2 regions of the Pseudomonas sp. NPDC089392 genome follow, and region 2 is predicted to be linked to the other one. Evidence: riboswitches for the same ligand, from Rfam matches in the RefSeq annotation. Region 2 holds a riboswitch; the other holds the start of a gene.
What was found. A riboswitch is a leader RNA that binds a small molecule or an ion and turns the genes downstream of it on or off. The one in region 2 is predicted to bind cobalamin.

Region 1: another riboswitch for cobalamin. It lies ahead of ACIP1G_RS26155 (CbtB domain-containing protein); the one in region 2 lies ahead of ACIP1G_RS20745 (ABC transporter substrate-binding protein).

The regions. Positions count from the first base shown of each region.
Region 1 is NZ_JBIVIF010000043.1:14,045-29,814, reverse strand. Features, by position in the region: gene ACIP1G_RS26180 (LysR family transcriptional regulator) at 1-608, shown strand, start outside; gene ACIP1G_RS26175 (acyl-CoA dehydrogenase family protein) at 908-2,044, shown strand; gene ACIP1G_RS26170 (D-isomer specific 2-hydroxyacid dehydrogenase family protein) at 2,041-2,985, shown strand; gene ACIP1G_RS26165 (class II aldolase/adducin family protein) at 3,009-3,803, shown strand; gene ACIP1G_RS26160 (LLM class flavin-dependent oxidoreductase) at 4,077-5,177, shown strand; cobalamin riboswitch at 5,339-5,564, shown strand; gene ACIP1G_RS26155 (CbtB domain-containing protein) at 5,657-5,845, shown strand; gene ACIP1G_RS26150 (CbtA family protein) at 5,855-6,541, shown strand; gene ACIP1G_RS26145 (cobalamin biosynthesis protein) at 6,541-6,927, shown strand; gene cobM (precorrin-4 C(11)-methyltransferase) at 6,961-7,713, shown strand; gene ACIP1G_RS26135 (DUF1272 domain-containing protein) at 7,780-8,022, shown strand; gene ACIP1G_RS26130 (response regulator) at 8,244-8,858, shown strand; gene ACIP1G_RS26125 (transporter substrate-binding domain-containing protein) at 8,872-12,144, shown strand; partial or broken gene ACIP1G_RS26120 (methyl-accepting chemotaxis protein) at 12,119-12,550, opposite strand; partial or broken gene ACIP1G_RS26115 (PAS domain-containing protein) at 12,656-13,438, opposite strand; gene ACIP1G_RS26110 (LacI family DNA-binding transcriptional regulator) at 13,806-14,825, opposite strand; gene ACIP1G_RS26105 (gluconokinase) at 15,033-15,572, shown strand; gene ACIP1G_RS26100 (GntP family permease) at 15,683-15,770, shown strand, end outside.
Region 2 is NZ_JBIVIF010000026.1:42,347-58,116, reverse strand. Features, by position in the region: gene ACIP1G_RS20755 (TonB-dependent receptor) at 1-1,970, shown strand, start outside; gene ACIP1G_RS20750 (DUF1624 domain-containing protein) at 2,179-3,345, shown strand; cobalamin riboswitch at 3,374-3,573, shown strand; gene ACIP1G_RS20745 (ABC transporter substrate-binding protein) at 3,684-4,694, shown strand; gene ACIP1G_RS20740 (FecCD family ABC transporter permease) at 4,694-5,710, shown strand; gene ACIP1G_RS20735 (ABC transporter ATP-binding protein) at 5,707-6,495, shown strand; gene ACIP1G_RS20730 (OprD family porin) at 6,513-7,856, shown strand; gene ACIP1G_RS20725 (hypothetical protein) at 7,995-8,318, opposite strand; gene ACIP1G_RS20720 (GNAT family N-acetyltransferase) at 8,440-8,937, opposite strand; gene ACIP1G_RS20715 (hypothetical protein) at 9,069-9,548, shown strand; gene ACIP1G_RS20710 (diguanylate cyclase) at 9,608-11,179, shown strand; gene ACIP1G_RS20705 (ParA family protein) at 11,426-12,202, shown strand; gene ACIP1G_RS20700 (DUF2946 family protein) at 12,420-12,830, shown strand; gene ACIP1G_RS20695 (TonB-dependent receptor) at 12,899-15,049, shown strand; gene ACIP1G_RS20690 (hypothetical protein) at 15,468-15,770, shown strand, end outside.

The DNA of each region.
Region 1 (15,770 bases), on a different contig from region 2:
GCGTACCGCAAACCTTGGGTGATGTGGTGCTGCTCGATGCGCTGGCGCAAATCCGCGAAACCTACCCCGACCTGCGCACCCAGGTTACCAGCGGCTGGGGCAGCAGCCTGATCGCGCGTATGGAAAACGGCGAGCTCGACGCCGCCGCCGCGCTGTTCCCGCCGGGCAAGATCTTCCCCGAAGGCATCGCCAGCCAGTCGCTCGCACGCATGCCGCTACGGGTGGTGGTGGCCAAGGGCAGCGCCGGCAAGCGCAACCTCAAGCTCAAGGATTGCTACACCCGCGGCTGGGTGCTCAACCCTGATGGCTGCGGCTTTCGCGCTGGGTTGCAGCGCGCCCTCAGCGAACAGGGGTTGAGCCTGTCGATCAATCTGGAGACCTTTGGTACCGAGCTGCAATTGGGGCTGGTGGCCAATGGGCAGGGGCTTGGCTTGGTACCTGAGCCATTGCTGCAGAACAGCCGTCATCGGGATGCGCTGGACGTGGTCAACGTGACGGACTTCAAGCCGCAGGTGGATTTGTGGCTGTTCCATCCGCGCTATCTGGGTAACCTGCAGGAGCCGGTGGAGTTGTTTGGCCGGGTGGCTGGGCAGCAGCTTTGCGGTTGAGCTGAGATTGCCGGGGGCGCTCTGCGCCCTTGTGGGAGCGGGCTTGTCCCGCGATCACCGGCAGAGCCGGTGCAATCCACCGCGTTGCCTGCTTCGCGGGACCAGCCCGCTCCCACAAGGACCTCTGTTGATGCACGACAGCGCAACCCGGCCACCACGAAAAAATACCTCATCCGCATAAAAATATTAATCTTAAATTCAAAAAAGTAATAATTAGCATAGAACAAAAAAGACTTTTACAGTCATCATCCATACGAATACGGTCTTAGAAACCCACCGTGTTCCAGGGATGAATACCCATGAGTCAACCCCCTTCCGCCAGCGCGCTTGCCGAACTCACCCAGGCCCTTGCCGCCAACGCTGAACGCTACGACCGCAATGGCCAGTTCCCCGCCGACAACTTCAACCTGCTGCACCGCCACGGCCTGCTGGGCCTAACCGTGCCCCGCCCCTTGGGTGGCGGCGGTGCCGACCTGGCCAGTGCACGCCGGGTAGTCGCCGCCGTCGGCAAGGGTTGCCCGTCCACCGCACTGATTCTGGTGATGCAGTACCTACAGCACTTCCGCCTGCAGGACGAAGCCCGCTGGCCCGAGCACCTGCGCCTGCAGGTAGCCCGCGATGCCGTGGCCAACGGCGCACTGATCAACGCCTTTCGCGTCGAGCCAGCGCTGGGCACCCCTGCCCGCGGCGGCCTGCCAGCCACCGTCGCCCGGCGCACCACCGCGGGCTGGCGGTTGTCCGGGCGAAAGATCTACTCCACCGGCAGCCATGGCCTGACCTGGTACCTGGTGTGGGCCCGCAGCGATGACCAGGACCCATTGGTGGGCGGCTTCCTGGTGCACAAGGACACGCCCGGCATCCGCATCGTCGAAGACTGGGACCACCTGGGGATGCGCGCTACCTGCAGCCATGAAGTGCAGTTCGATGAGGTGCTGATCCCGTTGGACCATGCTGTCAGCGTCAGCCCGGCCAGCGCGCCACGCCCCGAACTGGACAGCACTGGCCTGCTGTGGATGGCGGTGTTGCTACCCGCGCTTTACGACGGCGTAGCCCAGGCCGCACGCGACTGGCTGGTGCAGTTCCTCAACCAGCGCGCGCCTTCCAACCTAGGTGCACCACTGGCCAGCCTGGCACGCTTCCAGGAGGTGGTCGGGCGTATCGATACCTTGCTGTTCGCCAACCAGGGCTTGCTGGACGCCGCCGTGACCGGGCAGGTCGACCCGCGCCATGCCGGGCAGCTCAAGCACCTGGTCAGCCGCAATGCCATCCAGGCCGTGGAGCTGGCCATAGAGGCCGCCGGCAACCCCGGCCTGTCGCGGCGCAACCCGCTGGAGCGGCATTACCGCGATGTGCTGTGCAGCCGCATCCACACCCCGCAGGACGATGTGGTGCTCGGCCAGGTCGGCCGCGCAGCCCTGGCGGAGGTGGCAGCATGAGCCACTCGATCATCGCCAGCCAGCTGGACGCCCAGGCCAACCAGTACCTGCGTGAACAATTGCCCGACCACGAGGTGGTCGATATCGCCCCCAGCCAGTTGCAACTGGACACCCCTGCCGACGTGTTCATCCTGCGCCCGGTCAACGTGCGCGGTAACCGCGTGGACACCCCGCCAGCCGGCTGGCCGTGGTCGTTGCGCTGGGTGCAGGTGGTGTCCTCGGGCATCGACTTCTACCCCGCCTGGGTGTTCCAGGGCCCGCCAGTCACCAGTGGCCGTGGTGCCAATGCCGAACAGGTGGCCGAATTCGCCCTGGCCCTGGTGTTCGCCGCCGCCAAACAACTGCCAGGCCTGTGGGTCAAGGACGCCGATTGGCGCCTGACCCCACTGGCGCCGGTGCGTGGCCGTACCCTGGGCATCTTCGGTTTCGGCAGCATCGGCCAGAGCCTGGCACGCAAGGCGACGGCCTTGGGCATGTCGGTGCTTGCGCTGAACCGCCCCGGCCAGGCGATTGCCGAGGTGCCAGGCGTGCAACGCGTCGACAACCTGCAGCAGCTGTTTGCCGGCAGCGACCACCTGGTCATCGCCGCCCCGCTCACCCCCGCCACGCGTGGCCTGATCGATCGCCAGGTACTGGCCCAGGCAAAGCCCGGGCTGCACCTGATCAATATCGCCCGCGGCGGGTTGCTGGACCAGGACGCCCTGCTCGAAGCCCTGGACAGCGGCCTGATCGGCCGCGCCAGCCTCGATGTCACCGAGCCGGAGCCATTGCCAGCGGGCCACCCGCTGTACCACCACCCACGCGTGTTCCTGTCGCCGCACACCTCGGCGATTTCCGAGGACGGCTACCCGGCCCTGCTTGAAGCGTTTCTCGACAACTTCGCCCGTTACCGCGAACAGGCACCGCTGCACAACCTGGTCGACACCCAACGCGGCTACTGAACCCACACCTTTTGGAGAACACCATGACTGCACTGTCTGTCGTCACCCCGCAGGAAAACAGCGTACGCCAACGCGTCAGCGCCGAAGAATGGGAGGTGCGGGTAAAACTGGCTGCGGCTTACCGTCTGGCCGCCCTGTTCCGTTGGACCGACCACATCTACACGCACTTCTCGGCCCGCGTGCCGGGGCCTGACGAGCACTTCCTGATCAACGCCTTCGGCCTGCTGTTCGACGAGATCACCGCGTCCAACCTGGTGAAGGTGGACGTGGACGGCACGATTATCGACGACCCGCTGGGGCTGGGTATCAACCAGGCAGGCTATGTGATTCACAGCGCCATCCACCGAGCACGGCCCGACCTCAAGGCGGTGCTGCACACCCACACCCGTGACGGCGCAGCGGTGTCGGCGCAGCGTGATGGCCTGCTGCCGATCTCCCAGCACGCACTGGCCTACTACAGCCGCGTGGTCTACCACGACTACGAGGGCGTCGCACTGGACCTGGACGAGCAACAGCGGCTGGTGGCCAACCTGGGCGACAGCAACATCCTGATCCTGCGCAATCATGGCCTGTTGACGGGAGGCATCAGTGTCGAACATGCGTTCCGTGAACTGCACGGGCTGGAGCGCGCCTGCAATATCCAGGTGGCGGCGCAGGCCGGGGGCAATGACCAGTTGCTGCACGCGGCGCCAGCGGCGATTGCCAAGGTACATGAGCAGTCGAAGCGGTTTTCCGATGGGCTGGGGGAAGGCATTCAGCGGCACTGGGATGCATTGATCCGGCAGCTGGATCGGGAGGGGCTGGATTACCGGGACTGACTAGCCGCCACCTATTACCTGTGCTGGCGCCTATATTTAAAATGCATTTTATTAATTTTAAATATAGATTTAATTCCCTTAAAACATAATTAGCATAGATCCAAAAAGCCTTTCACAACCCCACCCACCCCACGCTATGGTCTACCCATCAAGACCGACCCCACACCTGGCGGAGGCCGTTTACCACAGCCCCGCCAGGCAGCCCACCCCCTGCATCACGCAGCGCTCCTGTCGCGGCCCGACTCGCCACTCAACAGCACAGGAGCTTCACCCATGAGCCTCGAATTCATCGGCCTCATCGGCCCGCAGGAAAGCAGCGAATCCCAGGCGCCACGCGGCCCGCTGGTGGATCTGGAGTTCATCAAGGCCTTCTCCCAGGCCCAGGAATACGGCGGCTTCGACAAGGCGCTGCTGGCGGTCAACACCAGCGCGCCGGATTCGCTGATCCTGGCCAGCTACGTGGCCGCCCTCACCGAGCGCATCGGCCTGCTGGTAGCCCATCGACCGGGCTTTCAGGCCCCGACCTTCGCCGCCCGCCAGTTTGCCACCCTGGACCAGCTGAGCCGTGGGCGGGCCTCGATCAACGTCATCACCGGCGGTGACAGCGGCGACTTGCAGCGCGATGGCGACTTCCTCGACAAGGATGCCCGTTATGCCCGCACCGACGAGTACCTGCAGGTACTGCGCGACACCTGGACCCGTCACGAACCGTTCGACCACCAGGGCACTCACTACCGCATCGAAGACAACCTGACCCTGGTCAAGCCGGTGCAGCACTTGCCGATCTACTTCTCTGGCGCTTCCGACGCGGCGGTCGAGGTGGCTGCCAAGCACGCCGATGTCTACATGATGTGGGGCGAACCGCTGGAGCAGGTACGCGAGCGCATCGCCAAGGTGCGCAAGGCAGCGGCACGCTATGGGCGCGAAAAGCACATCCGCTTCAGCCTGTCGCTGCGGCCGATCCTGGGGGCCACCGAGGCCGAAGCCTGGGGCCGCGCCGAACGCATACTGGCCGACGCCCAGGAACGTATTGGCATTCGTCAGGGCAACCGCCGCGAGAAAAACTTTGGCAAGAGCAACGCCGGTTCCGAGCGCCTGGTGCAACTGGCCAGCCAGCGCAAGGTGCATGACACCCGTCTGTGGACAGAGATTGCGGCACTGGGTGGCGGTGCGGGCAACTCCACTTCGTTGGTGGGCACCGCAGACCAGGTGGCCGAGTCGGTGCTGGCCTACTACGAACTGGGGGTGACCACCTTCCTGTTCCGCGGTTTTGACCAGCTGCTTGATGCGGTTGAGTACGGACAAGCGCTGATCCCGCGTATTCGCGTGCTGGTTGACCAGCATGAGGCCGGCCGCAGCGCGCGCACGGCATAGATCTCTCTACCTGCCGCACTGGCCTCTTCGCGGGCGCGCCCGCTCCCACAGGGATATCGCAAATCATAGGTTCAGCGGCACACCTGTGGGAGCGGGCAAGCCCGCGAAGGGCCGCAAAGCGGCCCAATATGGCGATTGACGCCAAGCCCGCCCCATGCTCTCCTTATGCCTCACGTTCAGGTGCCCCCAATGGGGGTGAAACGGGAAACCGGTGCGTCGCAGGCCCTTCAATCAGGGCCGGACAAGGCCGGTGCTGCCCCCGCAACGGTAAGCGAGCGAAACGTCTATACCACTGTGCCCGATAGTTCGGCATGGGAAGGTGACGCTTTCCAGGAGCCCAGCTCCTCCTCGCAAGCCCGGAGACCGGCCTGGCGTTCATGAACACCCCGCGGTGGGCGGGCGCTGTTGCATTCCCCTGGGCGTACACGCTCGGGGCTGCCGCGCTTGCCCATTGCCCACAAAAAGCAGAGGAACGCGTCATGCCCGTCACCAGCACCAAGCCACACAGCCTTGCCACCCCTGTTACCCTCAGCCAGCGCGTAGTCATCGCCGTCGGCGCCAGCCTGCTGGGCTTGTGCCTGGTGTACTTCGCCGGTTTCTCGCACATCGAGGCCGTACACAACGCCGCCCACGACACCCGTCACAGCGCCGCCTTCCCCTGCCACTGAGTACGCCCGATGATCACGCGCATTGCCCGTACCGCGGGCTTCAGCGGGCTGCTGGCTGCCCTGCTGCTGACCTTGCTGCAAAGCTTCTGGGTCGCCCCATTGATCCTTGAGGCAGAAACCTACGAGTCCTCCGCCCCGGCCGCACACCACGAGCACGGCAGTGAAGTGCCTGCCCATGAACACAGCGCCGAAGCCTGGTCGCCCGAAGACGGCTGGCAACGCGTGCTGTCCACTACCGGTGGCAACCTGGTGGTCGCGGTCGGCTTCGCCCTGATCCTCGCCGCCCTGTACAGCCTGCGCGAGCCACAGCGCGCCGGCACTGGCGCATGGTGGGGGCTGGCCGGCTTTGCCGTGTTCTGCCTGGCCCCAACCCTGGGCCTGCCACCCGAACTGCCAGGCACTGCGGCTGCCGACCTGGGGCAACGCCAGGCCTGGTGGATCGGCACAGCCAGTGCCACCGCCCTCGGCCTGGCCTTGCTGGTGTTCGCCCGCCACTGGCTGCTGAAGGCGCTGGGTGCCGTGCTGCTGGTCATTCCCCATGTAATCGGCGCACCGCAACCCGAGGTGCACGAAAGCCTGGCCCCTGAAGCCCTGGAAACCCAGTTCAAAGTGGCCTCCTGGCTGACCAACGCCGCCTTCTGGCTGGCCTTGGGCCTGCTCAGCGCATGGCTGTTCCGCCGCTCCAGCCAGGCCTGATGCCGGTTTTTTACGCCGGTTTCGGCTGCCGCCGGGGTTGCCCGGCGGATACCCTGCAAACCTTGCTGCACCAGGCGCTGGGCAACCAGGGCCTGGCGTTGGCTGATCTACGCGGCATCGCCAGCATCAGCCTGAAGGCCGACGAGCCCGGCTTGCAGCAGTTGGCCGAGCGCCTCGGTTTGCCCTTGGTGCTGTACCATAGCGCGCAACTGCAACCCTACGAACCGTTGCTCAGCCACCGCTCTGCCGCAGCCCATGCCCACAGCGGCTGCTGGGGCGTGGCCGAAAGCGCTGCCCTGGCCCTGGCCTGCCAGCAGCTTGGTACGGCCCGCTTGCTGCTGACGCGCCAGGTAATGGGCCCGGCCACCCTCGCGCTGGCCTGCTGAACGTTTCGCTCTTCTTTCTTGCAAGGACTTTCAATGACGGTCTACTTCATCGGCGCCGGCCCCGGCGACCCGGAACTGATCACGGTCAAGGGCCAACGGCTGATCCGCCAGTGCCCGGTGATCATCTATGCCGGCTCACTGGTACCTGCCGCCGTGCTTGAAGGCCACCAGGCCGAGACCGTGATCAACAGTGCCGAACTGCACCTGGAGCAGATCATCGCGGCCATGCGCAATGCGCACGAACAAGGCCAGGATGTGGCCCGGGTACACAGCGGCGACCCCAGCCTGTACGGCGCCATCGGTGAGCAGATCCGCCACCTGCAGGTGCTGGGCATCGATTACCAGATCATCCCCGGGGTCACCGCCACGGCGGCCAGCGCAGCCCTGCTCGGCTGCGAACTGACCCTGCCACAGGTGGCGCAGACGGTGATCCTCACCCGCTATGGCGACAGCTCGCCGATGCCATCGGGCGAGCAACTGGGCGACCTGGCGCGCCATGGGAGCACCTTGGCGATCCACCTGGGGGTCAAGCACCTGGCGCGTATCGTCGATGAGTTGCTGCCGCACTACGGCGCAGACTGCCCGGTGGCGGTGGTGCATCGCGCCACCTGGCCCGACCAGGACTGGGTGCGCGGCACCCTCGGCGATATCGTCAAACTGGTTGCGGCCAAGGCCTTCCGGCGCACGGCGCTGATTCTGGTGGGCCACGTGCTGGGCGACACGCCGTTCGCCGAGTCGGCCTTGTACCGCGCGGGGCACGCCCACTTGTACCGCCCTGGCGACTGAGCATTGCCAGGCTTGCCGCGGGCGTAGCAGACTCCAGGTTCCCGCCTGCGAACAGGAGTCATGCCCATGCTGGATTTACGCCCCAACTGCGAGTGCTGCGATACCGACCTGCCGGGTGACAGCCCCGACGCGCTGATCTGCTCCTTCGAATGTACCTTCTGCCGCGCCTGCGCCGAAACCCGCTTCCAGGGCCGTTGCCCAAACTGCTCCGGCCAATTGGTGGCCCGCCCGACACGGGCCGGCCAGGCGCTGCTCAATAACCCCGCCTCGACCCAGCGCGTGAAAAAAGCACACTCCGCCTGCGCTTGACTGGCCGCAAAAAACAGACATCGCCGCTTTGATAGGGTGATGTCTTTCTCGTTATTTGTAGGAAATTTCGACAACAACCACGGGGTTTATCAACACTTCTATACTCGGCATTACCAAACTTCGGGAATGGTCGTATCGTGCAGCGCTTCCGATAACCCCACTTGCAGACGTATTCCTGAGTGTTCCAGGAAGCGGACCACATCCCGACAGGAGTTTTCCCCATGACAACTGTGCTGATCGTCGACGACCACCCCATCGTCCGGCTGTCCTTGCGCCTACTGCTCGAGCGTGAGCGCTTCCGTGTCGTCGGCGAGGTCGGCAATGGCAGCGAAGTGGCGCAGGTAGCCCGCGAACTGCGCCCGGACGTGGTCATTCTCGACATCGGCCTGCCCGGCCTGGATGGCATGGAAGTGATCAAGCGCCTGCAATGCCTGGAACCAGTACCCAAGATCATGGTGCTGACCGGGCAAGCCACCGACCTGTACGTGCGGCGCTGCCTGGATGCCGGCATCGGTGCCTTCGTCACCAAGGAAGAGGACCACGAGGCGCTGCTGTTTGCCCTCAAGGCCCTGGTCAAGGGCTACTCGACCTTCCCGCAGATGTCGGTCAACAGCAACTCGCTGGAAAGCGAGCCTGTGCGCCTGGCCAGCCTTTCCAACCGGGAAATGGAAGTGCTGCGGCGCCTGGCGCGTGGCGAAAACAACAAGAACATTGGCACCTGCATGAACCTCAGCGCCAAGACCATCAGTACTTACCGAGGCCGCATCATGGAAAAGCTCAAGACGGAATCCTTGGTTGAAATGGTCGACCTGGCCAAGCGCAACAGCGTCTACTGAGGGCTTGGCAGCCATGAAGCGCCTGCTGGCGAGCGCCCTTCTGGCCATCGGCCTGGTGGGTTCAAGCGGGCTGTCGGCCAACAGTGAACCGCGCCAACTGCTGGCCCGCTCGGTCAGCGCCGCAGCGCCGCTATCGCTGCCCAGCGAAGACCGCCAGTGGTTACAGCAACGCCAACACCTGGTACTGGGCAGCTCGCGGCCCGACTACCCGCCATTTGAAATCAACGTCAGCCAGCACGACTACGAAGGCCTCAGCGCCGATTACGCGGGTATCATTGCCGAACAGCTGGGCATAACCATCGACGTACGCCGCTTCGACAGCCGCCACGAAGCCATTGCCGCGTTGCGTGATGGCCGCATCGACCTGCTGGGTAGCTCCAACGCCTTCGAGGCCGCAGATGCCCAGCTCAGCCTTAGCGCCCCCTATGCTGAAGACCTGCCGGTGGTCGTCACCCGCGAGGGGCGCAGCTTGAAGAACACGCCCGACCTTGCCGGCCTGCGCCTGGCCATGGTCGATCATTACCTGCCGGCCAGTACCGTACGCGCCCTCTACCCCAAGGCACAATTGAGCCTGTACCGTTCGGCCCTGGCCGGGCTGGCTGCCGTCGAACTGGGCGAGGCCGACGCCTACCTGGGCGACGCCATCAGCACCGACTTCACGATCGGCAAGAGTTATCAGGGCGCGTTGAAGATCGACCATTTTTCCCAAACTGCCCCCGAGGCCTTCGCTTTTGCCCTGGCCAGCGACAACCCGCGCCTGCATCGGCTGGTCGACCAAGCGCTGGCGCGCATCAGCGAAAGCGAACGCCTGAACATCCTGCGGCGCTGGAGCAGCGGCAACACCAGCCTGCTGTTACAGCGCCACCTCGCCGCGCTGACCGCCGAAGAAGAGGCCTGGATCGCCGCCAACCCTAGCATCGACGTGCTGATCAATACCTCCCTGGCGCCACTGACCTTCAACGATGCCCAGCACCACCCCAGCGGCATCACCCTCGACCTGCTCAAGCAGATTTCGTTGCGCACCGGGCTGCACTTCAAACCCATCGAAAGCACTTCAGCCTATGCGATGGTTGAACGCCTGGGCCAAGGTGATGCACAGATGATCGGCGCCCTGGGCTACGGCGCAGACCGCTCCAGGCAACTGCGCTATACCCGCCCGTACCTGGTCAGCCCAAGGGTACTGGTCACCCGCAGCGACAATGCAGCGCCGGGGCAAGCCAAGGCCCTGGACGGCCAGCGTATCGCCCTGGTACGCGGCTCACCGCAACGGGCCGTGTTGCAGCAACGCTACCCGCAGGCCAGGCTGGTCGACGTGGACAACCCCCTCGGCCTGATGGAAGCCGTGGCCAACGGCACTGCCGACGTCGCCCTCAGCAGCCATATCAATGCCGCCTACTACATCAGCCATGTGTTCAAGGGCCGCTTGCGCATCGCCCGTGTGCTCGATGACGACCCGGCCATCGCCGCCTTTGCCGTGGCCTCCGACCAACCGCAGCTGCAAGCCATACTCGACAAGGCATTGCTGAGCATACCGCCAGAAGAACTGGACCAGTTGATCAACCGTTGGCGCACCAGCACGCTGGTCAGCGACAGCCCGTGGCGCGACTACCGCACCCTGGCCTTGCAGGTGCTGGTGTTGTCGGCCCTGCTGCTGGCCGGGGTGGTGTTCTGGAACAGCTACCTGCGCAAGCTCATCAATCAACGCACCGAGGCCCAACATGCACTGCAGGCGCAATTGGCGCTCAGCCGCGGCCTGCTTGAACAGTTGCGCCAGGCCAAGGACGACGCAGAACAGGCCAGCCACACCAAAAGTACCTTCCTGGCCACCATGAGCCATGAAATCCGCACCCCGATGAATGCTGTGATCGGCCTGCTGGAGCTGGCCCTGGAAGACAGCCGCAGCGGCCGCTGTGACGCCCAGACCTTGCAGACAGCTCATGACTCGGCCATCGGCCTGCTTGAACTGATTGGCGATATTCTCGACATTTCACGCATCGAGTCCGGGCACATAACCCTGCAACCGGTAGCCACCAACCTGGTTGAACTGGTACGCGCCACGGTTCGGGTGTTCGAAGGCAATGCGCGAGCCAAAGGCCTGCATCTGCACAGCGAGCTGCCCGCTTCGCCCGTCTGGGTTGTGGCTGACCCGCTGCGGCTCAAGCAGGTGCTGTCCAACCTGATCAGCAACGCCATCAAGTTCACCGACCGTGGCGAAGTCCAGGCCAGCCTGGTGCTGGCCAAGGACGCTGAGCAAAACAGCCTGGCAATTGAACTGAATGTGCGCGATACCGGCATCGGCATCAGCCCCGCCGACCAAGCCCGGCTGTTCAATGCCTTCGTCCAGGCCGAGGGCCCGCGGGCACGCCAAGGGGCGGGGCTGGGGTTGGTCATCAGCCGCACCTTGGCCGAGTTGATGGGCGGCACCTTGGGCTTGCAGAGCGTCGAAGGCGTCGGTACCAAGGTTCAAGTGAACCTGCAACTGGCCACCTGCGCAGCACCGACACACATTGAGCAGGAGGTGCTGACACTTGAAAGCAACAGCGGCCCGCTGAACATCCTGGTGGTCGACGACTACCCTGCCAACCTGCTGTTGCTGGAGCGGCAACTGCATACCCTGGGGCATCACGTAACCCTGGCGCAGAACGGTGAAATCGCCCTGGCACGCTGGCAGGCCGCGCGCTTCGACCTGGTGATCACCGATTGCAGCATGCCGGTCATGGACGGCCACGTACTCACCCGCCGCATTCGCGCCCTGGAGGGCGAACGCGGCCTGACAGCGTGCCGAATCCTCGGCGTCACCGCCAATGCCCAGGCCGAGGAGCGTGACCGCTGCCTGGCCAGCGGTATGGACGAATGCCTGTTCAAGCCGATTGGCCTGCGTACGCTCAAGGCCCACCTGCCCCAGGCCCACTCCCGGCTACAGCCCGCGCAAGCGCGCCACAGCGGGTTCAACCTGGCTGAGCTGCGCCACCTGACCCAGGATGACGAACAACTGACGCGGCATTTGCTTGAACAACTATCTGTAAGTGTCGGCGAAGACCTGGCTGCCTTGTGCGCGCTAGGCCAGGATACGCCTGATGAGGCTGTCCGCGCCCTGGCCCACCGTATCAAGGGCGGGGCCAAGATGATCAGGGTGCGCACCGTGGTCAAGGATTGCGAAGCCATCGAACAAGCCAACGCACAGGGGCAGCCAACCGTTGACCAGCGCGCACAACTGCAAGCCAGCCTGCAGGCCCTGCTTGACGAAATGCGCGATGCGCTCAATGCAATTGCAGCGTCGAACTGATCTGGCTGATGGCATCTACCACGTGCCGTGAGCCCTGCTGAATTTCCATGATCACCGTACCCGCCTCGTTAGCCAGCGCCACGCCGTGGCCGGTGCGGTTCAGGCTTGACTGCATACTGGCCACCGCCAACAGCGACAGGTCGTGGTTCTGCCGCACCACATCGACGATTTCCAGGGTTGCCTTGCTGGTCCGCGCCGCCAGGTTGCGCACCTCATCGGCCACCACGGCAAAACCGCGCCCATGTTCGCCTGCACGGGCCGCCTCGATGGCTGCATTCAGGGCCAGCAGGTTGGTCTGATCGGCGATGCCGCGAATGGTCAGCACGATCTGCCCGATCACGTCCGATTGCTTGCTCACCGCGTCGATGCTGCGCGCGGCGTCGTTAAGCTCCTGGGAAATCTGCTCGATCACCTGCACCGTCTGCTGCACCACCTCGGTGCCCTTGCGCGCGCAGGCGTCAGTCTGCACCGAGCTGGCATGGGCGGCGTCGGCGGCGCTTTGCTGGGTGCTGACCTGGTGGGTGATGTCGCTGGCGAACTTCACCACCTTGTACAGGCGGCCCTTGCTGTCGAAAATCGGGTTGTAGGAGGCCTCCAGGTACACCGTCTGGCCTTGCTTGTTGATGCGCTCGAAGCGGTGCGAATGGTATTCGCCACGGTTGAGCGACGCCCAGAATGCGCGGTACGCGGCAGACTCACGCTCATGGGCCAGGCAGAACAGCCCGTGATGGCGGCCGACCACCTCATCAAGGCGGTAGCCCATGGTGTCGAGGAAGTTCTGGTTGGCCGTGATCACCCGGCCTTGCGGCGTGAACTCGATGACCGCCATGGAGCGGCTGATGGCCTTGAGCAGGCTTTCGCTCTCATGTTCCAGCACCACCCGCTGGCTGATGTCGGTGGCCACCTTGATCACGCTGCTGACTTGGCGCTGCTCATCCAGTACCGGCATGTAACTGGCTTCCAGCCAAACCTCGCGCCCGGCCTTGTCGATACGTTCGAAAGTACCGCTGATGGCCTTGCCCTGCCCCAGTTCACGCCACAGCTGCTGGTATTCGGCGCTTTTCGCGTAGCCAGGCTCACAGAACAGCCGGTGGTGCTTGCCACGCAATTCGTCGGCGCTGTAGCCCATGGCCTGGCAGAAGCGCTCGTTGGCATCGAGGATGGTGCCGTCGGGGGCGAACTCGATCATCGCCATGGAACGACTGATGGCTGCCAGTTTGGCTTGTGCATTGGCCAAGGCCTGGTGGCTGCGCTGGATCTCGAGCAGGTCGGACTTGCGATGGAAATCAAACATGAAGCCGGGCTCCTTTGTGCGCGGTTTCATGAGCATAGATCGGGTGGTGCAAGTCGTGATTTTTGTGCTGCCTGTAAGATCGAGCGCCGCCCGCGCGGCGCTTCGCGGCACAAGGCCGCTCCCACATCTGTTTCGGGCCAGTTACTCCTGCCACCTGCGCACTCGCACCCTGGGTGCATGGCTGGAGATTGATGAAGAGCAGCGGCGCAGCCGATATCGAGGGGAACAAACAAGGCGGCCAGCGGTGACCTCACAGAAGTGACTGGCCCGAAACAAACAGTGGGAGCGGGCTTGTCCCGCGAAGCGCCGCGCGGGCGGCGCTCGATCTCAAAACCACCACACCACTCAAGACGAACTCAAGACGAACTCAGGAACTCTCCCGCACCATCAGCTCAAAACCCAAATCCTGCTGCGCATTCGGCACCCGCTTGCCATCGAGCAACGCCAGCAGCGCCTGCGCCGCGCCGCGCCCGACGGCGGCCCGTGGCGTGCGAATCGAGGTCAGCCGCGGCACCATGTGGGCCGAGGCCGGCAGGTCGTTGAAGCCGACCATCGCCACCTGCCGCGGCACCTCTACGCCCTCACGCAACGCCTGCAGCACCGCGCCCTGGGCCAAGTCGTCATTGCAGAAGAAAATACCGTCCACATCCGGCGCCTGCTGCATCAGCTGGCTGAACAGTGCGCTGCCCAAGGCAATGGAGGAAGGGGCCGGGGCCAGTACCTCCAGCTCGGTAGCCTGCAAACCGGCTTCGGCCAACGCCTGGCGGAAGCCTTCGGCACGCTGCATCACCCGCGGGTCGAGCTGCGCGGCAATGAACGCCAGGCGCTTGCGGCCGCGCTCGATCAGGTGCCGGGCGGCAGCGCGCCCGGCTTGCTGCTGCGAAAAGCCGACCGACAACGCCCCAGCCTCACCATTGAGCTCCATCATGTGCACGCAGGGCACACCGCTGGCGGCCAGCATCTGCCGCGCTGCATCGCTGCGCTCGAAACCGGTCAGCAGCATGCCGCAAGGCTGATAAGCCAGGTAGTTGCGGATCAGGTTCTCTTCTTCGGCAATATCGTAGTGATAGTTGCCGATCAGCACCTCTAGCCCGCGCGGGCGCATGACCTCGTGAATCGCTTCCAGGGTGTCGATGAACAGCTGGTTGGACAGCGACGGGATCAACACCACCACTGACTGGCTGCGCGCCGAGGCCAGTGCCCGGGCTGCCGGGTTGGCCACATAGCCCAGGTTCGCCGCTGCGGCGACGACCTTTTCCACCAGCTCTGGCGCGACAGTGCTCACCCCACGCAAGGCGCGCGAGGCGGTAATCGGGGAAACCCCGGAAAGCCTGGCAACTTCTGCCAGGGTGGGACGACCTGTGGTGCGGGAGCCGGTGCGGGACATGGATGTTGTAATTTTACTACTTGCAAGGAGAGGGAACGGCCACTAAGGTAGCGCTGTCTCAGGACGCAGGCAATGTAATCTTTGGTAGCAGCCACAACGTGCTCGCCACCAAGCGTCCATACTGCGTAAGGACAAGACCAATAACACCGGGGAGGTGGCTGTTCGTCGACGACGAGACAGCGCTATCTCACCCCGCAGGAGGTACTGATGAATTCTCCCCTGTCCGCCATCGTGGTGATGGGCGTGGCCGGTTGCGGCAAAAGCTGCATCGGCGCCGCCATTGCTGCCAGAAGTGGTGGCCGCCTGATCGAAGGCGACGCTTTTCACCCTGCCGAAAACATCCGCAAGATGAGCGCTGGCATCCCCCTTGACGACAGTGACCGCGCCGGCTGGCTGGTACGCCTTGGTGAGGAGCTGCAAACCACCACCCAGGCTGGGGAGCGCCCGATCCTGACCTGCTCGGCACTCAAGCGCCGCTACCGCGACACCTTGCGCGATGCCATGCCCGGCCTGGTGTTCGTGTTCCTCGAACTGACGCCCGCCGAGGCCGAAAAGCGCGTGTTGGCCCGCCCCGGCCACTTCATGCCAGCCAGCCTCATTGACAGCCAGTTCGCTGCCCTGGAATCGCCACGCGGCGAGCCACTGACGCTAGCGCTGGACGCCACCCAGCCCATCGAAGCACTGGCCGAAGCGGTGGACCGCTGGCTAAAGCGCTGCGGTGAGCAGGGCCTGGCACAAACCGCCTGACCCGGCGGTTTTCCCGGCTCACCCAAGACAGCGCTACCTCGCCCCGTGACCGTGGGCAAAGTTGCAAAAAGCTACGCCCAAAACAACGATAAGACCGAGGCCTTCAAACCATGTTCGGACTGGCTACTGATACCTTTCTGCTGCTCGACGCGCTGGTTACCATCGTCGGGCTGATCCTGCTGATCACCCACTTCAAAG
Region 2 (15,770 bases):
AGGCCGGCTCGCGCCTTGGCCTCAGTGCCTTGGAAACACCGGCCAGCACCAGCAGCATCAGCGCCGAGCAGATCCAGCAGCGCAACAACCTCACCGTGCAGGACGCGGTGACCCGTTCGCCGGGCATCACCTTTGTCGGCTCCCCGGGCGATGGCGGTACAGGCTTGTCCGCTCGCGGCTTTGCCGGCCACAGCTCGGTGATGACACTGTTCGACGGCGCCCGCCTGTTCACCGGTGCCGGCACCCAGACGTTCCCGGTCGACCCGTGGATGGTCGAGCGCATCGACGTGATTCGCGGCCCGGCCTCGGTGCTGTACGGTGAAGGTGCCACCGGCGCGGTAATCAATGTGATCCCGAAAAAGCCGTTTGCCGGCGAGGTGCGCAACCACCTGCGCCTGGGCTACGGCTCGTGGGACCGCCAGCAGCTGGGGCTGGACAGCGGCGGCAGCCTCAGTGAACGCCTCAGCTACCGCCTGACACTGAACCAGCAGGCCGGCAACGGCTGGGTAGACCGCACCACCTCGCGTAGCCTGGCCCTGAGTGCCGCGCTGCGCTTCGATGCCAGTGACGACCTCAGTTTCACCCTGGCCCATGACCGCGGTGAGGCACAGCCTGCCAACTACTACGGCACCCCGCTGATCGACGGCCACTACCGCAGCAGCCTGCACAAGAAAAACTATAACGTGCAGAACGACGTACAGCGTTACGACGACGAGTGGACCAGGCTGACCACCGACTGGGCGCTGAACGACCACGTCAGCGCCAGCAACCAGCTGTACTACATCAAGAGCCGCCGCCACTGGCGCAATGCCGAGAACTACGACTGGGATGCCGAACACCAGCAGCTACAGCGCGGCAGCTACCTGGAAATCAAGCACAACCAGGAGCAGTTCGGCGACCGCCAGACGTTCACTTTCGACCACACGCTGTTCGGCCTGGCCAGCAAGACCGTGCTCGGCACGGAGTACAACAAGGTGCGTTTCAACGTCGACAGCAACGCCCCCTACGATGATGTCGGCGGCGACTACATCGACCCGTGGCAACCACAGCCGGGCGGGTTCCACAGTGCCTCGCCGTTGCGCCCGCAAACCCTGTCCACCACCCACAGCTTTGCCCTGTTCGCCGAAAACCGTCTGCAGTTGAGCGAGCGGCTGTCACTGGTAACCGGCGTGCGCCGCGACCAGCACCACATCGACCGCGACAACCTGACCGACGACAGCCGCAGCGACCGCAGCCTGCAAGGTGGCAACTGGCGCGTCGGGCTGGTGTTTGCGGTTACCGACGACCTGTCGCTGTATGGCCAGTACTCCACCAGCGAGGACGGGGTCGACAATCTGATCAGCCTCAGCCCGAGCCAGATGCACTATGACCTGACAGAAGCGAAGCAGACCGAGGTCGGACTCAAGCAGCGCTTCTGGGAGGGCCGTGGCGAATGGACCTTGGCGGCCTACCACATCGTCAAGAAGAAGCTGCTGGTGGCCGACCCGATCACCCACGAGCCGCAACAGGCCGGCCAGCAGACCTCCGACGGCCTGGAGGCAACCCTGGAGCTGGCGCTGGCTCACCAGTGGCAGGTGTCGGCCAACGCATCGCTGGTGCGCGCCAGGTATGACGACTTCGCCGAAATGGTCGGCGGTGTTGCGCAGGACCGCGCGGGCAACCGGCCGGTCAACGTGCCGCGGCGTACCGCCAACCTGTGGCTGAGCAAAGGCTTCGGGCAGCAAGTAGAGGCCGGCATTGGCGCGCGCTATGTGGATGAGCGCTATGCCGATACCGCCAATACCCAGAGCGCCCCCGGATACACCGTGGTAGATGCCAACATCGGCTGGCAGGTGTTACCGGATGTGCGGCTGGGGTTGCAATTGAACAACCTGTTCGACCGTGAGTATGTGCAGTCGGCGTTCAGCGGGCAGCAGTGGCTGATGGGGATGCCACGGTCGTACTTTGCGACGGTGGATTACAGCTTCTGACCTGAGCCGGCCTGTGCCGGCCTCTTCGCGGGTAAACCCGCTCCTACAAAGGACAGCGTCTATCTCAATGCCTGTGCTGTACCTGTGTAGGAGCGGGTTTACCCGCGAAAGGGCCGGCACAGGCAAACACAAAAACCGCTACCAACCCCTCACCATTTAGTTATAAGATAACGTTTCACTTGACATCAATTCCCATCAGCGACCCTCCATGACAAGCGCCAGCGCCACCCCTACCCTGCTTACCCAGCGCCTGCAGAGCATCGATGCCCTGCGCGGCCTGGTAATCCTGTTCATGCTCCTGGACCACGTCCGCGAGACCTTCTTCCTGCACCGCCAGGTCAGCGACCCGATGGCCATCGACACCACCGAGCCGGCGCTATTCGTCAGCCGCACCCTGGCCCACCTGTGTGCGCCGGTGTTCGTCCTGCTGACCGGCCTGTCGGCCTGGCTTTACGGCGAGAAACACCAAGGCCGTGGCGATGTTTCGGCGTTCCTGTTCAAGCGCGGGCTGTTCCTGGTGGTGCTGGAGTTCACCCTGGTCAACTTCGCCTGGACCTTCCAGTTGCCGCCCAGCGTGATCTACCTGCAAGTGATCTGGGCCATCGGCGTCAGCATGATCGCCCTGTCGCTGCTGGTATGGCTGCCACGCGCCGCGCTCCTGGCCCTGGGGGCGGTCATCATCGCTGGTCACAACCTGCTCGATGGCCTGCACTTTGGTGTGGAATCGGCGCTGCACGTACCGTGGGCGATCCTGCATGACCGAGGCTGGCTGGCGTTCTCCGAAAACCTGCGGCTGCGCACGTCCTACCCGGTGCTGCCGTGGATCGGTGTCATCGCCCTGGGTTACGGCCTGGGCCCCTGGTTCACCCGTGGCAGCGAGGCCGACCAACGCCAGCACCGCCTGCTACTGGCGGGGCTGCTCGCGCTGTTGGGCTTTGTCGTACTGCGCATGCTCAACGGCTACGGTGAAGCGCCGTGGAGCGGTTACCCAACCTTCACGCAAACCCTGATGAGTTTCTTCAACATCACCAAATACCCACCTTCGCTGCTGTTCCTGGCGCTGACCCTGGGCTGTGGCCTGCTGTTACTGCGCGCCTTCGAGCGTGCCGGCCAGGCGCGCTGGATCAGCGCCCTGGCAGTATTCGGTGCGGCACCGATGTTCTTCTACCTGCTGCACCTGTATGTACTGAAGCTGCTGTACCTGGCCTGCGTGGCGCTGTTCGGCCGCAACCATGGCGACTACTTCGGCTTCGATGGCATTGCTGCAGTGTGGCTGGGCGCCGTGCTGCTGGCGGTGTCGCTGTACCTGCCAGTGCGCTGGTTCGCCCAACTGAAGCAGCGCCGCCGCGACATCGGCTGGCTGAAGTACTTCTGAAAAGCGTTTTCACCCGGCGGCGCGATGGTCTACCATGCGGGCCGCCGGTTTCCACCACGGAATTAATAGGGAATCCCGGGCCCGTCCTTTCGGGCCAATCGGAACTGCCCCCGCAACTGTAGGTGCCGAGCCTGCTCCATCAATGCCACTGGGTGTAACTGCCCGGGAAGGCCGGAGCCGGGCCGTGACGCACCAGTCAGGAGACCTGCCGGCCTACATTCACCAACCGGCGGGGTGTCCGGGATTGGCCATCAGTGTTGCCCCTGCAGCCAGCGGGGGCTCGGCGATGCCTGTCCGTGCGTTCCTCACCAGAACTGTCCGATAGGAGATCGCCCCGCATGCTACCCCGCTTCGCCACCCTGCTCGCCGGCCTCGGCCTCACCGGCCTGGCCCAGGCCGCCGCTACCCAATACCCGCTCACGGTCGACAACTGCGGCAAACCGCAGACCTTCGCCCAGGCGCCGCAGCGCGCCGTCACCATCGGCCAGGCCGGTACCGAGATGCTCTATGCACTGGGCCTGGGCGACAAGCTGTCGGGCACCTCGCTGTGGTTCAACAACGTGTTGCCCGAGTACCGGGCAGTAAACGCCAAGGTACCGCGCCTGGCCGACAATGACCCAAGCTTTGAGGCTGTAGTGGGCAAGCGTCCGCAACTGGTGACCGTACAGTTCGAATGGATGGTCGGCGCCCAAGGCGTGGTCGGCACCCGCGAGCAGTTCGATGAGCTGAAGATCCCCACCTACCTGCTGCCCTCGGACTGCGAAGGCAAGGACAACCTGGTCGGTGCCGACGGCACCCGGCTGCAGGCGTTCCAGGTAGGCAGCATCTACAAAAGCGTCAGCCAGCTGGCCGAAATCTTCGACGTGCAGGCGCGCGGCACGGCGCTGAACGCCGAGCTCAAAGGCCGCCTGGACAGCGCCAAGGCGCAACTGGCCGGCAAGGACCTGTCGGCCACTTCGGCACTGTTCTGGTTCTCCAGCGCCGACCTCGACATCGACCCGTATGTGGCGGGCCGCCAGGGTGTCGCCGATTTCATGCTGCGCACCCTCGGCGTGCGCAATGTGGTCGAGTCCAGCGAAGAGTGGCCAACCGTAGGCTGGGAAACTCTGGCCAAGGCCAACCCGACCTGGCTGATCATCGCCCGCATGGACCGCCGCCGCTTCCCCGCCGACGACTACCAGAAGAAGCTGGAATTTCTGCGCAGCGACCCGGTCACGCGCAACATGGACGCGGTGAAGCACGACCGTATCATCATCCTCGACGCCGACGCCATGCAGGCCGGCATCCGCCTGTTCCGCGGCGTGCAGACACTGTCAGCCGCCTTCGCCAGTGGTAAAGCAGCCCAGTGATGATTCGCCTGTTACCCTGCATTGCGCTTGCCCTGGCAGCCCTGTTGGCCGCCCTGCTGGCCGGTACCGCCATCGGCGAAACCAACCTGTCGCCCAGCGTGGTCGGCCAGGTGCTGGCCAACCACCTGTGGCAGGCCGGCTACCCGGTCGACCCGATCGACGCCGGCATCGTCTGGAACTACCGCCTGACCCGCACCCTGGTCGCAGCGGCCTGCGGTGCTGGCCTGGCCACCTGCGGCGTGATCCTTCAGGCGCTGTTGCGCAACCCCTTGGCCGAGCCTTACCTGCTGGGCTTGTCTGCCGGCGCCTCGACCGGCGCGGTACTGGTTGGCCTGCTGGGCGTGGGCAGCCTGGCCTTGAGCATGTCCGCCGGGGCCTTCATCGGCGCCGTGGCCGCATTCGCTCTGGTGCTGGTGCTGGCCCGCGCGGCTGGGCCCAGCAGCAACAACGCCCAGGTGATCCTCGCCGGTATCGCTGGCTCGCAATTGTTCAACGCCTTGACCGCGTTCCTGATCACCAAGTCGGCCACCGCCGAGCAGGCGCGCGGTATCCTGTTCTGGCTGCTGGGCAACCTTAGCGGCGTGCGCTGGCCTTCGGTGTGGCTGGCCGTGCCGGTGGTGCTGTTCGGCTTGCTGGTGTGCCTGTGGTATCGCCGCGCGCTGGATGCGTTCACCTTCGGCACCGATTCGGCGGCCTCGCTGGGCATCCCGGTGCGGCGCACCCAGTTACTGCTGATCAGTTGCGCGGCGCTGGTGACGGCAGTGATGGTGTCCATCGTCGGCGCCATCGGTTTTGTCGGGCTGGTGATCCCGCATGCCCTGCGCCTGCTACTCGGCTCCGGGCACAGCCGCCTGCTACCCGCCAGCGCGCTGGGTGGGGCGCTGTTCCTGATTGCCGCTGACATCCTTTCGCGCACGCTGATCACCGGCCAGGTGATCCCGGTAGGGGTGGTTACCGCGCTGATCGGCGCACCGGTCTTCGCGCTGATTCTGGTCAGCCGTCGGGGGCGCCCATGACGGTCATGACCGCAGTACAGATTCCGCCATTGAGCTGCCAGGGCCTGAGCCTGCAACTGGCCGGCAATAGCGTGCTCAGCGATATCGACCTCAGCGTTGTTGCCGGTGAAACCCTCGGCATCGTCGGCCCCAACGGTTCTGGCAAATCCTCACTGCTGAAGTTGCTGGCGGGCCTACGCAAGCCAGCCTGCGGTAGCGTGCAGCTGCTGGGCGAACCACTGGCACAAATGCCCCGCCGCCGTGTTGCCCAGGCCTTGGCGCTGGTGGAGCAGCAGGCCGACACCCTCGATGCGATCAGCGTGTTCGACGCCGTTGCCTTGGGCCGCACGCCGTGGCTCTCGGCGCTGGCACCGTTCGCCAAGGAAGACCGCGAAATCGTCGAGCAAGCCCTGGCCGACCTCGATGCCTTGCACCTGCGCACGCGCCTGTGGGGCTCGCTGTCCGGTGGCGAGCGCCAGCGCGTGCACATCGCCCGCGCCCTGGCGCAGCGGCCGCAGGTGCTGCTGCTGGACGAGCCGACCAACCACCTGGACATCCAGCACCAGCTGAGCCTGTTGCAACAAGTGCAGGCCTTGCCGGTGACCACCCTGGTGGCCCTGCACGACCTCAACCAGGCGCTGACCTGCGACCGCGTCGCGGTGCTCGACAAAGGCCGCCTGGTCGCCCTCGGCAAACCGTGCGAGGTGCTTACCCCCGAGCGCCTGCTGAGCACCTTCGGCGTCCACGCCCGCTATCTCACCGACCCATTCGACGGCGCGCGCATCCTGCGTTTCCGCGCCCCCTGAACCAGGAAGTTCTGCCCATGCTGTTGCGCCCTGCCGCCCTGCTGCTTGCCAGCGCCCTGCATGCCCCGGCTGCGCTGGCCGACGCTGCCCAGTCGCACAGCAACGGTTTTATCGAAGATGGCAGCTGGAGCATCCTCAATCGCAGCGTGTTCGACCAGCGCGACTACAAGCACGGCGGGCGCAACAGCGCTGCGCGCAATGCCTACAAGCCGCGCAGCGAGCGTAATGGCATGGCCGAAGAATGGGCTTATGGCTTGATGGGCACCTTCCAGTCCGGTTTCACCCAAGGGCTGATCGGTGTCGGGGTTGATGCCCACGCCTATCAGGGCGTGCAACTCGACAGTGGCGGTGGGCGCGCAGGCAAAGCGCGCCTGCTCGGGGTCGATAATGACGGGCACCCGAAAAACGAATACAGCCGCGCCGGCGCGGCGCTGAAACTGCGCATGTCCAATACCGTGCTGTCCTACGGTGAACAACGGGTCAAGACCCCGGTGTTCAGCTCCTCCGACAGCCGCCTGCTGCCCGAGACCGCCACCGGCTTTTTCCTCACCAGCAACGAATTCGACACGCTCAAGCTGGTGGCCGGGCACTTCAACGAAAGCACCGACCGCAACGCCTCCAGCCATGACCAGGGCTTTGTGGTGAACTACTCCAACGGCCGCCAGGGCAACAGCTTCGACCTGGCCGGTGCAGTGTGGAACCCAAGCGCCGCCTTCAGCGGCAGCCTGTATACCTCACGCTACGAGGACAGCTGGAACCAGCACTACCTGGGCAGCACCCTCAGCCATGCGCTGGATGACCAGCGCAGCGTAAGCCTGGACCTCAACCTGTACCGCACCAGCGACACCGGCAAGGCGCTGTCCGGGCGTATCGATAACACCACCTGGAGCCTGGTCTCGCGCTACAACCAGGGGCCACACGGCTTCAGCCTGGGCTGGCAGCAAGTGCACGGCAACACGCCATTCGACTACGTGACGCGGGGGGCGATTTACATTGCCAACGCGGTGCAGATGTCGGACTTCAACGCACCGAACGAAAAGTCGTGGCAGGCACGTTATGACCTGAACATGGGCGCCTACGGGGTACCGGGGTTGAACCTGACGGCGTTGTATGTGCGCGGGTTCGATATCGATGGCACGCATGTCGACCCTGATGGCGGGTATGCGTATCTGGGCTATGGCAAGGGGGGCAAGCACTGGGAACGCGACCTGGAGGCACGCTATGTGGTGCAGAGTGGCAAGGCCAGGGGCACCACGTTCTCGCTGAGGCATAACGTGCATCGCGGCAACACAGCGCAGGCGGAGCTGGATGGGGACCAGATTCGGTTGGCGGTGGATTGGCCGTTATCGGGTGGGTTCTGATAGACCGCGTTGCCGGGGTTGGGGCTGCTTTGCAGCCCATTCGCGGCACAAGGCCGCTCCCACAAGAGACCCGCTTACACTGACCCTGTGGGAGCGGCCTTGCGTCGCGAATGGGCCGCATAGCGGCCCCATGGTCTGTCAGGCAACCGAGCTGCCAGCAGGCAGCAACCCCCACTCGATCCGCTCCTGCGCACTCATCGCCGCCACCACCTGGGCAAACGTGCGATCCAGCTCTGAGCTGACATTGCCAAATACCCTGTAATTGGTCAGCAAATAGCGCTTCACCGCCCTCGGCCAACGGCGTTCCTTGTGCGCCGCATTGATGATGCCTTTGGCGTCATGGTAGGTCGCCCCACGCCACAGTTCTATCAACCTTTTTTCAAAATCAGCAAAGGTCCACAGGTCAGTGCGGTCTTCGAATTCATCCAGCAGTTTGAGTTTGTACAGGGCCATGTATGGCATCGTGAGCCTCCCTTGGGTGCATTGAAAATCCGTGCACGGTCAAAGGTATGCAAGCTGGCCGGGGTTTTAAATGAACACGTCGATCACGCCAGAACTATCGTTGTAGGCGCTTTCCTACAGGTCAGCGCAATCGTAACTGCATGTGCGTGGTCTGCCAGAGCGGGTCCGGTTCCACATCCACCACCGCAAACCCTTGCCGTTCCCAGAACGCAATCGCACCCGGCAGAAACGGATGCGTATGCAGGTACAGGCAGCCGATGCCCGCCTGCACCGCGCGCTCGCGCAATGCACTGAACAACGCCGCTGCCAGGCCATGCCTGCGGTAGGCCGGCAGCACGAACAGGCGCACCACTTCGACCACCTGCTCAGCGTGATAATCAAGTTGGGAAAAACGGTGGTCATAGGGCAGGTAACCGATCACCGCGACCAGTCGCCCGCCATCGCGGGCCTCCAGGAAGCAGCCCTCACCCTCCAGGTAGGTTTCGGCGAATTGTGCCAGGTCACGCGGCAACGGCGCGTTGGCGAGCATCGGGAACAGCTGGCGACGGGCGCTGTCGACAAACGCCAGCACTTCGGCAGTGGCATCGCGTGTCACAGGTTGCAGAGTCCAGTTCGGCATCAGGCAGTTGGCAATGGTTGGGAGGCCAAGGTTCTACCGCAGCGGGCCGCTCAAGGCAAATCACGGGGCTCGTCGTGGCCTGGCGTACATCGGTATAATCGGCAGTCGTCACTGCCCGACCAGGCCACGCCATGCCTCGCTTCCAGAAGTTGCTGTTACCGCTGTTGCTGATTGCCGCCCTCACCGCCTGCGACCAGAAACCCTCCCGTGAAGAACAGATCCTCGCCCAGCTGCCGCTGCAGGATGCCTACACGCACAACATCGAACGCATGGCCGAGCTGCTCGGCCGCACGCACCCGCAGCTGTCGCAAGCCACCATCCAGAATGTGCTGCGCAAGCACCTGACGGTCGAGGACCAGCGCCAGGACCTGTTCCGCCTGTACAGCGAAAAGAACTTCAGCGACGCCGAGTTCGCCACCATCGTCGCCGCCACCCAGGACCCGGCCAAGGCCCGCGCCCTGGAAGACACGGAGGACGGCAAGCGCCTGAGCGAAAAGCTCACTGCCCTGATGCGCGAGACTGCCCGCGACGTGAAGGTGCAGGCCCTGGTCGAGCAGCGCATGCAGCAGGTGGAAGACGAGCTTGACGCGCTGGATAAGGCAGGCTCTTGAACGTGGCCAGCAAGGTCACTCCCATTTCGTAGCCCTCTTTCGATCACCCGAGGTCAGGATTGCCACACGCCAAGCACGGATTGCGCCTGGATCTACGTACACTCATTCTGGTGCTGTGCGCCCTTACCGCCGTGGTCATGCTGTGCGCCAGCTATTTCGCCAGCTACCGGGTACAGCGCCAATTGCTGATAGACAACGCCCTGGAAACCAACCGGGTGTATGCGACCAAGCTGGCCAGCATCACCGAGTCCTTCATCGCCAGTGCCTTGCAGCAACTGGCCTTCAGCGCCAGGGTCCAGGGCCGACAGCTGAGCGACGCCGCTGCACTGCAGGAGGAGACCGACCGCGTGCTGGGCCAGAGCATGGCCTTCAATTCCACATTCGTAGTCGATGCCAACGGCACGCTGCTGGCGATATCCCCCACCCCGCTACGCCACCTGGTCGGCACCCACATGCAATCGCCCGGCGCTCAGCAGGCACTGCACGAGCGGCGCCCGTTGGTTTCCACACCCTTCTTGTCGGCAGCCAACAACCTGGTGGTGGCACTGTCACAACCCATTTTCGACAGCAACGGCCGCTACCTGGGGTATGTCGGCGGCAGCCTCTACCTGCGTGAACGCAACATCCTCAACAGCCTGCTGGGCGAGCATTTCCACCAGGACGGCTCGTACCTGTATGTGGTCGATCGCAACCGCCGTTTGCTGTACCACCCCAACAGCCAGCGGGTGGGAACGGTTGTTGAGGGCAACGCGCTGATTGACCAGTTGGCGACACTGACCAGCGGCACCCGACAACTGACCAACAGCCAGGGCGTGGAAGTGCTTGCAGGTTACGCCACCGTCCCCAGTGCCGGCTGGGGCATCGTGGCACAGCAGCCGTTGGCGCAGACGATCATGCCACTGAGCCCGCTGATCCTGAACGTGGTGGGCACTTCCGCCCCCTTGGCACTGGTAGGCTGCCTGCTGCTCTGGTGGCTGGCGATGACCATCGCCCGGCCACTCTGGCAACTGGCCGCCGGCGCCCGCTCGATGGACCGGGTCGGCACCGCCGAGCGCCTGCGTCGGGTGCGGGCCTGGTACTTCGAGGCGGCAGAACTCAAGCGCGCTTTGTTGTTTGGTCTGAATTTGCTGCAGGAGCGCATTGGCCGGCTCAACCGTGATGCCCAGACCGACCCGTTGACCGGCCTCGGCAACCGCCGCAGCCTGGATTTCAGCCTGTCGTTGCTGGAAGCCGAAGGGCGGGCATTTTCGGCCATCGTACTGGATATCGACCATTTCAAACGGGTCAATGACAGCTATGGGCACGAGGTGGGCGACCAAGTCCTGCGCCGGCTGGCAGACCTGATGCGCCGCTGTTGCCGCGAGGGTGACCTGCTGTGCCGTACTGGGGGTGAAGAGTTCCTGATGCTGCTGCCGGGGGCCAGCCTGGAGGTGGCGGCGGCGGTGGCCGAGCGGCTGCGGGTGACGGTGCAGGATACGCCGGTGGAGCCGGTGGGGGCGGTGACGGTTTCGCTGGGGGTGGCGCGCTGGGATGGCGAGGTTGGGAGCGAGCCTGGGGAGGTATTGAGTGAGGCTGACCGGGCGCTTTACCGGGCCAAGCAGGCGGGGCGTAATCGGGTAGCTGTTGCCTGATCGCTTTGTTTCGCCTGAGCCGGCCTATTCGCGGGTAAACCCGCTCCTACATCGACAGCGCTGCCCCGTAGGAGCGGGTTCACCCGCGAAGAGGCCGGAACAGACACCGCATAGCTCAAGGCAAACTCATTGCCACATGAAGAATATGAACTTAACTGGTTGTAACAATCCTTGTCATAAAACTGTCGTGTTCTAGTCATAGGATTGACCCCAACCTGACATTTTCACTTCATGGAAGAGCGTCTCATGCGTCGTGTGGTTTTCAATCAGAAAGGTGGCGTCGGCAAATCCAGCATCGCCTGCAACCTCGCTGCTGCCAGTGCCGCCGAGGACTACCGGACCTTGCTGGTCGACCTCGACCCGCAGGCCAATGCCACCTACTACCTGACCGGCCTGGTCAATGACGCTAATCCTGCCGGCATCGCCGACTTCTTCCGCCAGACCTTGTCGCCGGTCACCGCTGCCGGCAAGAAGCACCGCGTGGCGATCACCGAAACCCGCTACAGCAACCTGCACCTGGTCACCGCCAGCCCCGACCTCAGCGACCTGCAGAGCAAGCTGGAGAGCAAATTCAAGATCAACAAGCTGCGCAAGCTGCTGGTGGAGCTGGGCGAGGACTACGAGCGGATCTACATCGACACCCCGCCCGCGCTCAACTTCTACACTTTCAGCGCGCTGGTGGCGGCCGAGCGCCTGCTGATCCCGTTCGACTGCGACAGCTTCTCGCGCCAGGCCCTGCTCAGCGTCATGGCCGAAGTCGAAGAACTGCGTCAGGACCACAACCCGGCGTTGCAGGTGGAAGGCGTGGTGGTCAACCAGTTCGCCGGGCGCACTGCGTTGCACCAGACCCTGGTCGAGCAGTTGCGCAGCGAAGGCATGCCGGTGCTGCCGGTGTACCTGAGCAGTTCGATCAAGATGCGTGAATCGCACCAGGCCTCGGTGCCGTTGGTGCACATGGCGCCGCGGCACAAGCTGGCGATGGAGTTTGTCGACTTGCTGGATGTGCTAGAGCGGGCAGCCTGAGAGCTGCAGAGTACCTGTGGGAGCGGGTTCACCCGCGAAGAAGCCAACTCGGTACATGGCACCGGCTGCGCCGGTGTTCGCGGCTAAAGCCGCTCCCACAAGAAACCGTGATCTCCTGTAGGAGCGGCCTTGCGTCGCGATGGGCTGCAAAGCAGCCCCAAAATTCTGAAGCCAAAGCGCTACCCGACCGTTCATCGGTGATGGTAGATTCGCCACCATGAAAACCACCCGGCACACTCGCACGCTGACGGCCTGGACGCTCTATGCCAGCGTCCTGTTCAGCCTGTTGCTGTGTGGCCTGCACCATGGCCAGATGGGCGGCCTGCGCCTGGCCGGCCTGGAAGGTGGCTTTTGCTCGGTCAACAGCGAGCACGGCGTGGCCATCGACCTCGATAGCGCCGGCGGCGACCAGCACATGGCCCAGCTCGACTGCCCGGTGTGCTCCTCGTTCGGCCTGGCCGTGCCGCTTGGCAGCGGCGGCTGGTCATTCACCCCGGCGCAAGCCGTGGCCACCTCGCCCATCGTCGTGCGCAGCTGGGCGCAACCGCCGCCGCGCTATCAACGCCCTGCCCTCAACCCCCGCGCCTCCCCCGCCGTCATCCCCGCAGCCGTACCTCATTTCGCCTGACCTCAACCGGGCGCGCCTGGCTGCGCGCTCGCGGTCAGCCATGACCTTTGCGTGGAAGACACACCAACATGCTTCGCAATACCTCCCTGGTGCTCCTCATGGGCACCTGCAGCTATGCCTGGGCGGACGGCGCCCCTGTGGAACTCAGCGCCACCACCATCGACGGTGAGCGCGACGCCGCCAGCGGCGTGCAACTGGACGTGCCGATCCGCACCGGTTCACGCCTGGGCCTCACCGCGCGGGAAACCCCCGCATCGGTCAGCGTCGCCGACCGCCGCCTGATCGAAGAACGGGGCGCCAAGGACAGCCAGGACGTGATCAACGCCATGACCGGCGTCAATGCCTCGGCCAACCCCGGCTTTGGCGGCTTCGTTTCCTACCGCGGCTTCACCCAGAACCAGGTCACCCAGTTGTACAACGGCATCAACCTGGGCTACAGCAGCGCCACCCGTCCGGTGGATGCCTGGGTGCTCGACCGCGTCGAGCTAATCGGCGGGCCGTCGTCGTTCCTGCATGGCGCAGGCGCAGTGGGTGGCTCGATCAACTACATCACCAAGCTTGCCAGCCGCGACCAGCAGATCATTGACGGGCGTATCCGCTATGGCAGTTTCGACGACAGCGAGGTGGCGTTCGGCATCAACCAGGCGCTGGCCAGCAAGCCCGCCGATGCCCGCCACTTCATGCGCCTGGATTTCAGCCGCGGGCACGGCAACGGCTATGTCGACCGCAACGAGCGCAACACCGACAGCCTGGCCTTCTCGCTGCTCAGCGACCTGGCGCCCAACCTTACCCACACCCTGGCGCTGGAGTACCAGGAGGACCGCGAAGACAGCCCTTACTGGGGCTCGCCGATCCTGCCCGGGCGCAGCACGATGAAAATCGACAACAGCCGCCGCTTCGAAAACTACAACGTCGGCGACGGCCGCTACGAGCAGCGGGTGCGCTGGCTGCGCTCGATCCTCGATTACCAGCTCAGCGACAGCACCAGCGTGCAGAACACGCTGTACCACTACAACGCCCAGCGCGATTACCGCAACCTTGAACGCTACGCCTATAGCAGCGATGGCCAGGTACAGCGCAGCAGCCCCTACCTGCAGCGCCACGACCAGAACCTGCTGGGCGACCGCATCGAGCTGCGTCACGACAACCAGCTGTTCGGCCTGGACAGCCAGTGGTCGTTGGGGCTGGATTATTCGCGCATGCGCCAGACCCTCTACCCCACCTCCAGCAGCTGGAGCGATATTGTCGATGCCGATCACTTCGACCCCGGCAGTTTCGATGACATCCCGGGGGTAAATGCCGGCTTGACCAAGCAGCGCCGCCACGAGGTAACCAACCGCGCGGTGTTTGCCGAAAACCGCCTGCAACTCACCGAGCGCCTGGCCCTGCTGACCGCCCTGCGCTACGACTACCTGGACATGCAGGTGACCAACTACGGCGCGGTGACGCCAACCTCGCCGGCGTATTTCGAACGGCGCTGGGAACCGCTGTCCGGTCGCATCGGCCTGACTTATGCGCTGACACCTTCGGCCAGCGTCTACGTACAGTACAGCTCTTCCGCCGATTTGCCGGCCGGCTCGCTGGCAGCGGCGACCTACTCCAACGTCGGGCTGTTCGACCTGTCCAAGGGCGAGCAGTGGGAAGTGGGCAGCAAGTTCGATTTTCTCGACGGGCGCGGTGCGGCCACGCTGGCGCTGTACCAGATCGTGCGCAAGGACTTTGCCGTGCGCGACTCCAACGACGCCAATCTCACGGTCCAGGCGGGGCAGCAGACCTCACGCGGTGTCGAGTTGTCCGGGCGCCTGCAGGTAACGCCGAAGCTGCTGGCCGAGGCCAACTATGCCTACGTCGATGCGCAGTACGATGAGTTCAACGAAGCGGTCAACGGCGTGTCGGTTTCGCGCAAGGGCAATGCCCCGGTGAACGTGCCGGCCAATGTCGCCAACCTGTGGCTGACCTACAGCCTGTCGCCGGCCTGGACGGTGGGTGCCGACGGGCGCTACGTGGGTTCGGTGTATGCCGACAACGCCAACAGCCTCAAGGCCCCGGCCTACACCCTGTTTGGCGCGTTCGCCCGCTACCGCCTGGATGCGCACACCACACTGACCGGCCGGGTGCGCAACCTGACCGACGAGGTGTATGCCAAGCAGGCCTACAACAGCCAGTACTACATGGGGCCGCCACGTACCTTCGAGCTGGCGCTGGACATGCGGTTCTGACGGTCCTGCATAAGAATCCCTGCCAGCATTGATACTTGTAGGAGCGGCCTTGCGTCGCGAAAGGGCTGCGAAGCAGCCCCTCGGTTTTCGCTTTGACGCTGACATCGCCGGGGCCGGGTTGCGGCCCTATCGCGACACAAGGCCGCTCCTACAAGGGCCAGTGCTGGTCAAAAGAGATTTGTAAGACAGTTGCCCGCACAATTCTCCACACAAACCACACAAAACCCCGGACAGGCTGAATGATAATATTCACGCTCATTTCGCCCGGCACGAAGCCGGCGCTCACCGCAAGGAAGTTTCTGTGTTCAGATGGTTTTTTCCAACAGTCGCAGCTGTTGCGCTAATCGCTTTGGCTGGCTGCCAAAGCCGGTCTACCTCCGAGCCAGACCAGCTGGCGCGCCAGGCATTCGTCAGCGACATGCAACAAGTCTTGAAACTGGGCATCGTCACGGCCGATACCGGAAAGCAAATCGGCGTGGTCATGCTCGACGTCACCCTCGACCAGCACTCCGCGCCCATCAGCTGCAAAGCCAGCAAAGCGCCAAAGAAATACGAAATAGCGCTGCCTGCAGAGCTGGTCCGCTCGGACTTCAAGGCACTGGCCGGCATGGTCGAGGCGCAATGCTGGAAAAGCATCTATCCCGTAGTGCCCAAGGCGCTTCGCGAGGCGAACGGTACGGCGCAAGTACGCGCCCCCCTGTTCGTCGTGCTGCCCGGTGCC